Regions from separate parts of the Priestia sp. YIM B13552 genome, predicted to be linked through region 3. Evidence: riboswitches for the same ligand, from Rfam matches in the RefSeq annotation. Region 3 holds a riboswitch; each other region holds the start of a gene.
The links. A riboswitch is a leader RNA that binds a small molecule or an ion and turns the genes downstream of it on or off. The one in region 3 is predicted to bind thiamine pyrophosphate.
Positions count from the first base shown of each region.

Region 1: linked by a shared signal. The riboswitch ahead of thiT (energy-coupled thiamine transporter ThiT) and the one ahead of ACFX40_RS04630 (acetylornithine deacetylase) in region 3 are both predicted to bind thiamine pyrophosphate.
Region 2: linked by a shared signal. The riboswitch ahead of thiM (hydroxyethylthiazole kinase) and the one ahead of ACFX40_RS04630 (acetylornithine deacetylase) in region 3 are both predicted to bind thiamine pyrophosphate.

Region 1 is NZ_JBHZOU010000003.1:261,017-265,924, reverse strand. It holds gene ACFX40_RS13505 (ethanolamine ammonia-lyase subunit EutB) at 1-831, opposite strand, end outside; gene ACFX40_RS13500 (ethanolamine ammonia-lyase reactivating factor EutA) at 858-2,273, opposite strand; gene thiT (energy-coupled thiamine transporter ThiT) at 2,430-3,038, opposite strand; TPP riboswitch at 3,071-3,171, opposite strand; lysine riboswitch at 3,346-3,530, shown strand; gene ACFX40_RS13490 (amino acid permease) at 3,633-4,908, shown strand, end outside.
Region 2 is NZ_JBHZOU010000003.1:657,821-662,728, reverse strand. It holds gene ACFX40_RS15495 (hypothetical protein) at 1-194, opposite strand, end outside; gene ACFX40_RS15490 (GNAT family N-acetyltransferase) at 364-828, shown strand; gene ACFX40_RS15485 (TetR/AcrR family transcriptional regulator) at 1,146-1,745, shown strand; gene ACFX40_RS15480 (MFS transporter) at 1,842-3,059, shown strand; TPP riboswitch at 3,251-3,359, shown strand; gene thiM (hydroxyethylthiazole kinase) at 3,433-4,239, shown strand; gene thiE (thiamine phosphate synthase) at 4,253-4,897, shown strand.
Region 3 is NZ_JBHZOU010000001.1:941,625-946,532, reverse strand. It holds gene ACFX40_RS04640 (PTS transporter subunit EIIC) at 1-924, shown strand, start outside; gene ACFX40_RS04635 (MupG family TIM beta-alpha barrel fold protein) at 921-1,931, shown strand; TPP riboswitch at 2,151-2,253, shown strand; gene ACFX40_RS04630 (acetylornithine deacetylase) at 2,368-3,645, shown strand; gene tenA (thiaminase II) at 3,651-4,322, shown strand; gene ACFX40_RS04620 (ABC transporter ATP-binding protein) at 4,315-4,908, shown strand, end outside.

The sequences.
Region 1 (4,908 bases), on a different contig from region 3:
CGTTCCTTTTTCATGAATTAACGCTGTCGCTTCATCGAGCATAGACAGTGAAATTCCAAATGAATCATTACCAGCTTCTGTACCTGCTAAACTTTGAAAAATCAAGTCAGCAGATGCTCCTTTTTCAATTGCTCTCATTTGACTCGTTACGTGTGATAATACACAGTTTTGAGTAGGAATTGACCATTCGTTGATTATATTTTTTGTTTCATTTAAAAGCGCGTAGATATTATCCGTTGTGTCAATAACAGGGTTAATTCCGATAACCGCATCTCCAATTCCATAGCTTAACGCTTCGTATAGAGATGCTCTCATTCCTTTTAAATTATCTGAAGGATGATTAGGCTGGGCTCTAGAAGCCAATACTCCTTTTTGGCCGATAGTCGTTTGACAAGTAGTTTGCACTTCTATCTTGGCAGCTCCTTGAATTAAATCTAAATTGGACATAATTTTAGTAGCCGCCGCAATCATTTCGCTGCTTAATCCTTGGCTAAGTGCAAGAAGGTCTTCTCCGCTATGCTGATCGGATAAAATATATTCTCTTAAATCCCCTACTGTCCAATTTTTAATAATATCGTAAACAGATGAATCAATCTGACTTTCGATTAATGCCGAGACGTTGTCTTCATCTGCGCTGAGCAGCGGATAGTTTCTGATATCAGCAAGTGTGATATCAGCTAGGACTTGCTTTGCTGCCATTCGTTCTTTCATTGACTCAGCGCTAACTCCTGCGAGCTGATCTCCAGAACGTTCTTCGTTTGCTTTGGCCATGATTTCTTTTAAGCTATAAAATGAAAATGTTTCTCCTAACAATCGTGTAGTTTTAAACATCGTTTCCTCCTTGTATATTTAGTAGATTATGATGAAAAAGCGAGCGTTTTAACGGAAACGGAGATCGCTTCTCCAGCTACTGGTAACCCTAGATCAATGTAATCTCCGTGTGTAAAATCAATTTGATCTAAACAAATAATTTCTAACTCTTTCCTCTGTTTAGCTAATGCTTGTCCTAAAGCTTTTGCAATATCTTGCTCGCATAGAACAACGAGGCACTTAGCTCCTTTAAAACAAGCAATAAATTCAGTGCTTATTACTTTTGCTAATTCTTGAAGCATCTTATAGCTGCAGTAAGGAAAATGAGATAAAGCAATAGCAGCGGGGGGATCTTCTGCGCTGAAAATAGTTGAAGCCTGCATACATGCCGCTCGAGCTCTTTCTTGAAACATCAGCGGATTCCATTTCGCTTCTTGCTGAACAGGTATCTCTACAATCGGTATATTTTTTAACGGCAGCCGCTTTGACCCAATGTATACAGTTGATCCGCTAACTTCTGTATTTTGCATACCAGCCCCAATTACAGTAGCGCGCGTTGTCTCAGCGGCTTGAGATACTTGGATGGATTGAAAATGATATGCTAGAAGCGGACCAACGTCTCCATGTATGGCCACTTCCTTCACTGTTTTTGGCTTTTGCTTCTCCATCATTGCTCCTACTCCTCCTGAAACCATGATCATTTCGGGGATAGAAGATCTTGTATGAGGAGAAACGATCAGCGAGGAATTTTGATTCAGCGCATTTACATAATTCACGGTTTCTTCAGCTAGTAATTGACAGATAGACGAGAGCTTTTCAAATGTTGCTTTTTCACCTTCTCGCAGTGTTAAAGAATTATTTTTCAAAAATTCAGTTAAATGAGAAGAAACGTAGGTAACAAAACCTTCTGAATTCAGACGAATTAATCTTCCTCCCACATGCAGTGTAAACGTTTCTATAACTTTTCCATTTTGACATAAAGCGATGTTAGCAGTTCCTCCTCCTACATCAATATTGGCAATTACTGCATTTGTTTCAGCAGAACGTTCGATTGCTCCTGATCCTTTTGCTGCTAATATTCCTTCTAAGTCAGCGCCGGCTGTTGCAACAACAAAATCCCCAGCATGTTCGGCTAGATAGTGAACGATACTTTCTGCATTTTTCTTTCTGGCCGTTTCTCCTGTGATGATCACAGCACCTGCCTCCACTTGATCTAAGGAGATTCCTGCATTCTTATACTCTTGTTCTAGTAGTACCGTTAATCGTTGAACATCGATTTCAACATCGTTTAGCATAGGAGTGGTATAGATAGAACTTGCATACGTTACGCGACGATCAATAATTTGACAGCCTGGCAGCGTAAACTGATTTTGTTGATTTGCTATTAACAGCTTGCTTACAATCAGTTTTGTTGTACTTGTTCCAATATCTAAACCTATGCTCGTGATCCATTTCTGTAGCATGCTATCAATCCCTTATCTCGTTTGAATATGGTGATTATCATAAAACAGTTTTTTGAATATTTCACTAACTATGTTATCAAACCTGACACACTTTTGTGTAAACAAAGGTGACAAATGACAAAAAAGACTAAATCTTGGTAGATTTAGTCTTTTTGCTTATGATGAGTGTGATTTAGTTATAATCATTCTTGATGCCGATGGAATCAATAGTGAAAGAATGATTAAGCAGGCTATTAGTGATCCTACCATTGAAATCCCGTTCATTGAAAAAGAATACCATAGAGCGGACATGCCCTTTGGCGCATATGATCCCCAGAAAATAATACCCGCAATAAAGTGCCAGAAATACCGTGCGAAGCTGCCGATAATAAGGGATAAAACAATCAAAACAAAAGCTTTTGATCTGTTATTGTTAGCTAAATTTGTTTTAATAGATTGCGAAAAAATACCTCCAAAACCTATAAAAGCAAAAGCCACAATATATTCAATAAACGTTTGCAGCGCTGTTAAAATATAAGCCGTTCCTGTTGCCAACTGTAAAAGCCCCCATAATAGACCAGATAGAGCCCCGCCTTTTACTCCCCAGCGAAAGCACATAATAAAAATGGGCACCATGGAGAACGAAATACTCACAGCTGTTGCAATCTTAATGGAAGGCAAAAGATCAAGTAGAAGTGCCAATGCTGCAAAAATAGCTATTTCAATTTTAGCCTGTAAAGGTAATGCTTTATTCACGTTTCTCACTCCTGTTTTTGAATCATTCATATCAAACGGTTTACACAGGAGTAAGCAAATATATGCTACTATTCCCACATTCCTACGCTAGCGTTAACTAACAGGTTCGAAGGGTCTGAACAATTTGTTCACTCTCAGCACGGCGGCTCCCCCTGTGGTACGTTCGGATATTTATGTAGTATTATGACAACATCCATTATATCATATGTAACAAAATAGATTCGAGAGATTTCAAAGATGTTTCTATTTTCTGAATCTATTTTTTATAATGACAATCGTTTTAGTATTTGGTATACTTCTTTTATGTCAAATGAATATAAAAAACCCTCATCCTAATCGATGAGGTAGAGGTCGCAGTTTTTAATAGTAAAGCAACGGAAATGCAGAGAACATTGAGGATGTTGCTTGAAAGGAAAAATTGCCGAAGTTTAGATCACTTCTCGGTTGATTTAAGCTGGGGCTGTCTCCGAACAGGAACAGAACTGTCACATCATGCGAGTGATGTGAAGAGCTATCTTCACGGAAGGTTGACGCGGTTTTCAGATTTAAAAGCGCGCACATATACTGCGGGCTTTTTTTATGTTATCCCGTCTCTTTCCGTACATTCGAAAGGAGTATTTATCTATGCAAGAGCAGCAAGAATTAAAACGTGGGTTGAAATCTCGCCACTTAACGATGATTTCATTAGGAGGAGCCATCGGAACCGGCTTATTCCTAGCAAGTGGTGGAGCAATTCACACAGCAGGACCTGGGGGAGCGCTTTTAGCTTACGCTATCATTGGTGTCATGGTTTACTTTTTGATGACCAGCCTAGCGGAGCTCGCAGCTTATATGCCTGAAGCCGGTTCGTTTAGTACGTATGCGTCTCGGTTTGTAGATCCATCCTTTGGTTTCGCTCTCGGCTGGAACTATTGGTATAACTGGGCTATTACGATTGCAGCTGAATTATCGGCTGGAGCCCTTATTATGAAATTTTGGTTCCCAAACTCTTCTTCTATTTTATGGAGTGCCCTGTTTTTATTAATTATGTTTGGGCTTAACTACCTTTCTGTAAAAGGATTTGGTGAATCTGAATTTTGGTTTTCGTTAATTAAAGTAGTAACGGTTATCATCTTTTTAGTTATTGGTATTATGATGATTTTTGGTATCTTTAACAATGAAGCACCAGGTTTTAAAAACTTCACGCTTGGTGATGGACCCATTCACGGTGGATTCTTTACTGTCTTAGGTATTTTTATGGCTGCTGGTTTTTCATTCCAAGGAACAGAGTTGCTTGGAGTCGCAGCTGGAGAAAGTGAAGATCCGGAAAAAACGGTTCCTCGCGCAGTTAAACAAGTCTTCTGGCGCATCTTGTTATTTTATATTTTAGCTATTTTTGTTATCGGGATGCTTATTCCATACACAGCGGATTCATTAGCAAGTGATGATGTGCGGGTAAGTCCATTTACTTTAATATTCGAACGAGCAGGTCTGGCGTTTGCAGCATCAGCTATCAATGCCGTTATTTTAACAGCCGTTTTATCTGCTGGTAACTCAGGTATGTATGCTTCTACGCGTATGCTTTGGAACTTAGCGAAAGATGGAAAAGCACCGAGGTTCTTAGCAAAAGTAAATAAACGAGGCGTTCCGGTTAATGCTTTAATCGCAACGGCACTTGTCGGTACACTTGCATTTGGTGCTTCATTTTTTGGAGACGGTGCGGTATACACGTGGTTACTTAACGCTTCTGGTATGTCTGGTTTTATTGCTTGGTTAGGAATTGCCATCAGCCACTATCGTTTTAGAAGAGCATTTGTTGCTCAAGGTCATGATTTGAGTGAACTTCCATATCATGCAAAACTTTTCCCGTTTGGTCCTATCTTTGCCTTTATTTTATGTGCTGTTGTCATTTTAGGTCAAA
Region 2 (4,908 bases), on a different contig from region 3:
TCATACATCACTGCGTCACTTGTGTAGTTAGCGCCTGTAACAGAATCGTATGCGTCAATCGCTTCTTTTTCAAGCTGAGCGGCTTTTTTTAAATCTTGATTGTTATAGTCGATTAAATCATCTTGAACAGGATCACTAAAGCAGGCGGATAATAAAAACAAAAGAGGGACAAGACAAAATAAAACCTTCTTCAACGAATTTCACCTCCGTTTAACAATGTATGAAACATCTGCTTGGCAAAGTCGATTTTAATAACTGTGAAAAAGAAGGGAGTGTATAAAAGGATTTTTAAAGGTTGACAGTGAATTTATTCATAAGTAGGTTTGTAGTTGACCGCCCGTTAGTAGCAGGAAGGAAGAGAAAATGATTAAAATAAAAAGAGACCACTTAACGAACAATGAAGTTATTGAACTAGTAAGTTCTCACCTTCAAGGAATGAACTTACATTCACCTCCTGAAAGTATTCATGCTCTAAATATTGAAAGCTTAAAACACCGTGATATTACGTTTTGGAGCGTGTGGGAAGACAGACAGCTAGCAGGGTGCGGGGCTATAAAAGAGCTAGATGAGCATCACGGAGAAATTAAATCGATGCGAACAGCCGCGGCTCATTTGCGAAAAGGCATTGCTAGGGAGCTGCTGCAGTACATAATAAATGAAGCGAAAAAACGAGGATACCGACGCTTAAGCTTAGAAACAGGATCCGCTTCTGCTTTTGAACCGGCTAGAAAGCTATACGCCAGTTTTGGGTTTTACGAGTGCGAACCGTTTTCTACCTACAAAGAAGATCCATACAGTGTATTTATGACAAAGAAATTGAATGATTGATTAAAAGAGGCCGGAACAAAAGTATTTTAGTCAAAGAAGATCCGAACGATGAATCAAAATTTTTGATGAAGAATCCAACTCGTTCGGATTTTTTTATGGTGATGGTGAACGTAGGTTTCATATATGCAGTGGCTTCTAGCGGTTGATTTAGTTATGTCTCAACCTCTTTGTTTTTTGTTTTGTCATAATTCATATAAAAAGGTATAAACTAGATTTTTTCACTAGACAAAAAGGATTTTCCTATGTAGTATAGGTGTCAGATAATACAAAACGAATGTTCAGTATAAATAATAAATGTGCCGGGCGGTGGAAATAGCTTGAATAAAAAAAAGCTTCAAAGTGAACAAACCAAAAGAAAAGTGGCAGATGCCGCTAAAGCATTGTTTTCTCAAAAAGGCTATAAAGCTACATCTATTGAGGAAATTGTAGAAGCTACGGGAAGCAGTAAAGGGAATATTTATTATCACTTTAAAAGTAAAGAAGGGCTTTTTCTCTATTTAATAGACGAATGGGATCTCGAGTGGGAACGCAACTGGAAAGAAAGAGAGTCTCTTTACAAAACAACAAGAGATAAGCTTTTTGGAATTGCGGAGCAAATCATTTTAGATGATTTAAATCATCCTCTTACGAAAGCCGCCGATGAGTTTTTTAACAACGAGGAAAAGGGCAGCGACATCGAAGAGCGAATTGATGAGATGGTGAAACGACACGTGGAGTTTAACCGGGAGCTTTTGCAAAAAGGCATTGATGAAGGAGAGTTTTCTCCTAAAAATGCAGAACAGCTTGCAGTGATTTTAGAAGGGCTGTTTGTTGGAATGAGCCGCATGTCTCGAAAAACGAACACGGAAAATGCCCTGAAGCTTTACCATTCAGCAATCGATGTATTTTTAAACGGAATCATAGCAAGGTCTTCTTAAATAATCGGGGATGCTTATTGCGGTAATGAGTAATCCCTCATTATTTTGTATTTTTATAGACCGAACGTTCAGTATTTTTGTAATCAGGAGGTTTATATGTCATTATTGTTAAGAAATCGAGCGGCGATTTTGCTGCTCATGCTAAATATTTTTATTGTTTTTACAGGAATCGGTCTCGTTATTCCAATTATGCCAACATATATGACGGAGCTTCATATCAACGGCAGCGTGATGGGGCTTTTAGTAGCGGTGTTTTCACTGACTCAATTTTTGTTTTCACCTTTAGCGGGTCGGTTATCAGATTCGTTAGGGAGAAAGAAAATTATTGTAGCGGGAATGATTGTTTTTGCCTTGTCTGAATGGTTCTTTGGTTCAGTGAGTACACCTCTTTTATTATTTGTATCGAGAATGTTAGGCGGGGTTGGGGCCGCGCTCATTATGCCTGCTGTTATGGCCTATACAGCGGACGTGACGTCTGCTAAAGAACGCGCTAAAGGAATGGGCTATGTGACGGCGGCGATTACAACAGGATTTATTATTGGACCCGGTATCGGCGGCTTTTTAGCTGAATACGGCATGCGTGTACCATTTTATATGGCCGCAGTAGCAGGAGGCTTGGCTGCAGTGATTACGCTTCTTGTTTTGCCAGAGTCTCGTCCTGTACAAAATCATACTGTTTCAAACAATGAGAATCCAAAAGAAGAGCGGCTGCTACTGCAGCTTATGAATTCTTATAAAGAACCTTATTTTTTAAGTTTAATTATTGTTTTTGTGACATCGTTTGGATTATCCAATTATGAAACGATTTTTTCACTATTTGTTGATCATAAATTTAGCTTTACGCCAAAAGATATTGCGTTTGTTATTACGTTTGGCTCTATTGCGGGGGCTGTAGTGCAGGTTACGATTTTTGGGTGGATTTTAAATAAATTTGGTGAAAAAAGAGTGATTTCGTTTTGCTTGATGATGACGGGACTTTTTATTTTACTTACGCTATTTGTGCACACGTACTGGCTTATTATTGTTGTGACATTTATCGTTTTTTTAGCAACAGATATTTTACGTCCGGCAATCAGCACGCAAATGTCGATGATGGCACAAGACGACCAAGGATATGTAGCCGGACTAAATTCTGCTTATACAAGTCTTGGAAATATTATTGGCCCCGTTGTAGCAGGCTTTCTCTTTGATATAAACATTAATTATCCGTACGTATCAGCTGCACTTGTACTGCTTCTTTGTTTTCTTTTATCTTTAAGAGCAGGGAAGGACAGAAAAACAGCTGTGAGAAATCAAGCGGTTCAAGAGAAATAACCATAAGGAAAAATGATAGAATTCTTAGGGAATAGAAGACCTCCAGTAGCTTACTGGAGGTCTTTTGATTATTCTTTTAGGAATGGTGTAAGGTTTAAAGCGCCACTCAGCCTATAGAGAAGCTTTATTTTATCGGCAAAACAGTGAAATGGTTGCAAATAAAAAAGGTTAATAGTAAACTTTAAACGTAACAAGAATAGTATGGGAGCTTGCGCGGGGCAGGCTGAGAGTACAGGGACGCCTGTTGACCATTTGAACCTGTTGGATAATGCCAGCGCAGGGAATGTGAGTACATACCAAAGCACTTTGCGCATGCAAGGTGCTTTTTTGTCTTTTTTGCAGTGTTAAAACTAAATGAAAAGAGTGAAAAAACATGGATATTAGTAAAATTTCAGCTCAATTAGAGAAAGTAAGAGACATAAGTCCGCTTGTTCATAATATTACGAATGTTGTGGTAACCAACTTTACAGCAAATGGACTGCTTGCACTAGGAGCTTCACCTGTTATGGCTTATGCGAAAGAAGAAGTGGCTGACATGGCACGAATCGCCGGAGCGCTTGTCTTAAATATGGGTACACTGACGGCTCAAGAAGTAGAAGCGATGAGAATAGCAGGAAAATCAGCAAATGAAAATGGCGTGCCGGTTATTTTCGATCCTGTAGGAGCCGGAGCGACACCGTTTCGTACAGAAGTAGCACGTCAGCTTGTAGAAGAATTAAATATGGCAGTTATTCGTGGTAACGCTGCTGAAGTTGCGAATGTAGTAGGCGAGTCATGGCTCATTAAAGGCGTTGATTCATTAGAAGGGCAAGGAGACATCATTGAACTTGCTGAGAAAGCAGCGAACAAATTAGATACAGTGATTGTTATCACGGGTAAACAAGATGTAATCACAGATGGAAACAAAACGTATACAGTAGACAACGGTCACCCGTTATTTACGAAAGTGACGGGGACTGGATGTCTGCTGACATCAATTATAGGAGCTTTCGCTGCTGTAGAAAAAGAATATGTCGAGGCAAGCGTTGCTGCTTTAAGTTTTTACGGAGTGGCAGGTGAAATCGCCGCAGCGAAAAAAGGTGAAGAAGGGCCGGGAAGCTTTCAAATTGAGCTGTTAAACCAGCTTCATCTTTTATCTGGGCAGGATATTGAATCATATGCAAGAGTACATCAACGTTAAAAGGAGCCGGAAAATGACAAACAAAGAAATCAAAAAGCTGCTGCAAGTTTATTTTATAATGGGCAGCAATAACTGTACAAAAGATCCGAGAGCAGTGTTGAAAGAAGCAATTGAAGGCGGCGTTACTGTGTTTCAATTCCGTGAAAAAGGCGAGGGTGCCCTAACAGGAGAAGCGAAATATCAGCTGGCGAAGGAACTTCAGCAAATTTGTCAGCAGCACAGCGTTCCTTTTATTGTGAATGATGATCTTGACTTAGCGATCCGCTTACAAGCAGATGGCGTTCATATTGGACAAGAAGATGAAAAAGCTCATATTGTTCGAGAGAAAATAGGAAAAGGAATTGTAGGCGTCTCTGTTCATAATGTACAAGAGCTGCAGCAAGCGATAAAAGACGGGGCGGATTATGTAGGAATGGGACCTGTTTTTCCTACGTCTACAAAAAAAGACGCAAAAGCAGTGCAAGGTACAAAGTTAATTGAAGAAGTGCGAAACCAGAATATTGACTTTCCAATTGTAGGAATCGGCGGGATCACGCCTGAAAATGCCAAACAAGTAGTAGAAGCAGGTGCAGATGGCGTTTCTATTATTACCGCGATTAGCTTAGCAGCGTCTCCAAAAGAAAAAGCAGCTCAATTGAAAGAAGCGGTAGGAAAATAAAAAAAGCGCAC
Region 3 (4,908 bases):
CCTGCAGATTCACAGATTGCTATTCTTTTAACCGTTATCGGAAGCGGCTTATTTGCTTATCTGGGTATTTTAGTAGGTATTAATGCGGCAAAAGAATTTGGTGGTTCGCCGGCTTTAGGGGGCTTAGCAGGTATTTTAGTCATTAATCCTGCCGTAGCTGATATTAAACTTTTTGGTGAAGCACTTTTGCCGGGTCGGGGTGGCTTAATAGGAGTCTTGCTTGCAGCAATCTTTATGGCCGTAGTGGAAAAACGAGTGCGTAAATTTGTCCCTCAGTCACTGGATATTATTATTACACCAACCGTTACGGTGTTAATTACAGGCATTATTACGTATGTAGTATTCATGCCAATCGGCGGCTTGATTTCAGACGGAATCACAAAAGGCCTTTTAGGAGTTTTGGAGGTTGGAGGAGTTGTAGCAGGCTTTGTTTTAGGAGCAACATTTTTGCCGCTCGTCATTACAGGACTTCATCAAGGTCTTACTCCTGTTCATTTAGAGCTTATCAATTCAATTGGAGATGATCCGCTTCTTCCTATACTAGCAATGGGCGGAGCCGGTCAGGTCGGTGCAGCTTTTGCTATCTATATCAAAACAAAGAAAAAACGTTTAAAGCGAGCAATTGGAGGCGCTCTTCCTTCAGGGCTGCTTGGAATTGGAGAGCCGCTTATTTTTGGAGTCACACTTCCTTTAGGACGCCCCTTTTTAACCGCTTGTCTTGGAGCTGGAATCGGCGGAGCGTTTCAGGCGCACTTTCATATTGCGACTGTAGCAGTGGGAGTCTCAGGTTTGCCGCTTACGTTTTTAGTTCATGCGCATCAAATTCTTCTTTATTTACTCGGGTTAGTTGTTGCTTACGCAGCCGGCTTTGTTTGTACGTATTTCTTTGGATTCAACGATGAAATGGCGAGAGAGTTTGAATGATTGGCATTTCGTTTTATTTAAATGATAGTGATGCTAAAAAAAGATTAATAGAAGCAAGTGAGTGCGGTGTCACACGTGCATTCACTTCGCTTCATATTCCAGAGGAAAAAGGGGATTTGGCTGAACGGGCAAAAGAACTGCTTCATGTGGCTAGAGATTGTGGAATAAGCGTGTATGCAGACGTATCCAAGCATACGCCGATTCATTTAGGTACTGAAAGCCTTATGTCGCTATCTTCACTTGGCGTATCTGGTATTAGACTAGACGATGGGTTTAGCACAGCAGAAACTCTTTCGCTTGCGAATGAATTTTATATTGCTGTTAATGCAAGTACGTTATCCAAACAAGAAATTGAAGCACTCTTATGTGCAGGTCTTCATCATCATCAGCTGCTTGCATGGCATAATTTTTATCCTCGACCTGAAACAGGGCTTGAAGAAACGTTTTTTCAACAGCAGACAGATTTATTTAATGAACTTCGTATCCCAGTCTGCGCTTATATTCCCGGGGAAGGCGAAAAGAGAGGCCCTATTTATCAAGGTCTTCCTACTAGAGAAAAAGACCGTAATAGATGCCCTTTTACCTCTGCAGTAGATTTATACGGCTGCGGAGTAGCGGAGGTTTATATTGGAGATCCATGCGCCGGTTCAAGTTTATTAAAGCGTTTGGTTCAATATCAAGAAAGCAGCATTATTCCGCTGCGCATTCGTTCACCTCATATAGAGGGAACGTACAGCGTGCGTCCAGATGTATCAAGAGACGCTCTGCGTTTAGTTGATACACGATCTGTAAAACCAGTGCCGCCATTTCATACAGTCGAGCGCAGAATCGGAGCAATTACAATGGACAATGATGGCTACGGACGTTATAGAGGAGAGGTTCAAATAGCTAAAACGAATTTGCCTGCAAATGCGAATGTGAACGTGATTGGGTATGTGATAGAAGAAGATCATGAGCTGCTTTCGTTAGTGAAACCGGGGCAAAAACTTGAGCTTATTCCTGTCTGAATGGAAAAACGGTGTATTTTTAAAGAAGCCGATAGCTAACTAGTAAGCTTATAAAAGTAAAGAGCACACACTGCTTAAAAAAAGTGTGTGCTTTTTATTTTACTAAAAAGGAAACTATTTTCATTGCTGAATCATGAACCTTTCTATTGAATAAAACGCTTTACTATGATAAAACTATTACAGGTAAACATATGATAATCGTTTAATTTTATAGAGATACAACGCCACTAGGGGTGCTTTCTAAGCTGAGAGAGACGAGAAGTCTTAACCCTTATAACCTGAACTAGGTAATACTAGCGTAGGAAAGAGGTATTGTAATGGATGTTTTGTATGGTATTTCCTTACGAACTCGTTATAATAATTTTTTGTATATAAACAAAAACACTTCTTTCCTGCGAAAGAAGTGTTTTTTTATGCGTAAAGGAAGGTGTCATACATGGAAGAAACAATTGATTTGCTTGTCAAACAGGTAGAGGAGCGCAAAGGGGAGCTAATCCAGTTAGTAAAAACGCTTGTTGCATATAAAACGCCAGCGCCTCCTGCACGAAATTCTCATGAAGCGCAGCGCTACGTAGCGGATTTCCTTAAAAACTGCGGTTTTTCCATCGATATGTGGGATTTATATTGCAACGATCCTATTGTAGTGGGCACGTTAAAAGGGAAAAAATCAGCTGACTATCAAAGCTTAATTATTAACGGGCATATGGATGTAGCTGAGGTACAAGAAAATGAAAAGTGGGAGACAAATCCGTTTGAAGCTGTGGTAAAAGACAACATGATAATCGGACGCGGAGTTGCTGATATGAAAGGCGGCTTGGCAGGAGCATTATTTGCAGTCCAGCTTTTAACAGAAGCAGGAATCGAACTGCCGGGAGACTTGATTTTTGAATCCGTTGTAGGAGAAGAAGTGGGAGAGGCAGGTACGCTGCAATGCTGTCAGAAAGGATATACAGCTGACTTTGCGCTTGTTGCTGATACGAGTGATTTACATATTCAAGGTCAAGGCGGAGTGATCACGGGATGGATTACGATAAAAAGCAGTAAAACCTATCATGACGGTACACGCCGAAGTATGATTCATGCTGGAGGAGGTCTGTTAGCTGCGAGTGCTATTGAGAAGATGGCAAAAGTGATCGGAGGGCTGCAAGAATTGGAGCGCCACTGGGCTGTTACAAAAAGCTATCCAGGATTTTTGCCGGGAACAAATACGATTAATCCAGCAGTAATCGAAGGGGGAAGACATGCTGCTTTTATTGCAGATGAATGCAGGCTGTGGGTCACCGTTCACTATTATCCCAATGAATCATACGACCAAGTATCAAAAGAAGTGGAAGAATACATTTTAGCTATTGCAAAAGCAGATCCATGGTTAAAAGATAACCTGCCAACCTTTGAATGGGGAGGCACATCAATGATTGAAGACAGAGGAGAAATCTTCCCGTCATTAGAAATTGATGAAAATCATGCTGGAGTACAGCTGCTTGCACGTACTCATGAACAAATTGAAGGGAAAAAGCCCCCAATCGATGTGTCAACTAGCGTAACAGACGGGGGATGGCTAGCTGATGCGGGGATTCCGGCCGCTATTTATGGTCCGGGAAATTTAGCAAATGCACATGCTGTGAACGAACAATTAGATATAAATCAGCTTGTTCAATATACAAAAGTGATGTTGCAGTTCATTTATACGTGGCTGCATACGCATAAGGAGTGATCATCATGAAATTTAGTGAACGATTATACGAAAAGCTGCAGCCTATTTGGCGTCAAAATCATAATCATCCCTTTGTACAGGGAATGGGAGACGGAACGCTTGAAAAGGAGAAGTTTCGCTTTTACATGATTCAAGATTACCTTTACCTAATTGATTATGCAAAATTATTTGCGATTGGAGCCATGAAAGCTACCGATGTTCAAACGATGGGGAAATTTGCTGCACTTTTGGATTCTACATTAAACGAAGAAATGAGCCTGCACCGTGAGTATGCCAAGAAATTTGAAATCAGCGAAAAAGAATTAGAAAAAGCGCAGCCATCTCCTACAACGCTTGCATACACACACTATATGCTGCACGTTGGTCAAAGCGGCACATTAGCTGAATTAATGGCGGCTCTTTTGCCTTGTATGTGGAGCTATTGGGAAATAGGAAAAGAACTCAGTGAAAAGCCTGGAGCTAACAATGAATTTTATCGTGAGTGGATTGAAATGTACAGCTCAGAAGAATTTGGAGAACTAGCGACATGGTGTATTAATTTATTCGACTCACTTACTGAAGACAAATCAGAAGCGGAGTTAGAAAAGCTCGAAGAAATTTTCTTGAATACAACGCGTTTTGAGTATATGTTCTGGGATATGGCTTATAACGAAGCGATGTGGCCAATTCATGAATAAGTCTGTGTTATCTTTTCAAAACGTCAGTTTTACGTACAAAAACGGTGATCAACCGATTTTAACATCATTAAACTTAGACGTAAAAGAAGGCGAGTTTGTCAGTATCGTTGGAGCGAGCGGTTCTGGGAAAAGTACGTTGTTTCGTCTCATTACAGGTCTTGAACAGCAGAGTGAAGGCGATATCGTGATTAACGGACAGTCTTATGAAAAACGGCTTGGAAAAGTAGGCTACATGCCGCAGCAAGATTTGCTTCTTCCGTGGCGCACGATTTTAGACAATGCAGCTCTGCCGCTTGAGCTTCACAATGTGTCAAAAGCAAGTGCTCATAGGCAAGTATCTCAGCTGCTCGAAGAGTTTGGTTTAAAAGGGTATGAAAATCGTTTTCCAAGTGATTTATCCGGAGGGATGAAGCAGCGTGTTTCTTTTCTGCGAACGGTATTAAGCGGTTCTAACGTACTGCTTTTAGATGAGCCTTTTAGTGCGCTTGATGCCATTACGCGTTTATCAATGCAGGAATGGCTGCTTGAACAATGGCAAAAGCGTAAACATAGCATCTTATTTATCACTCATGACGTAAACGAAGCC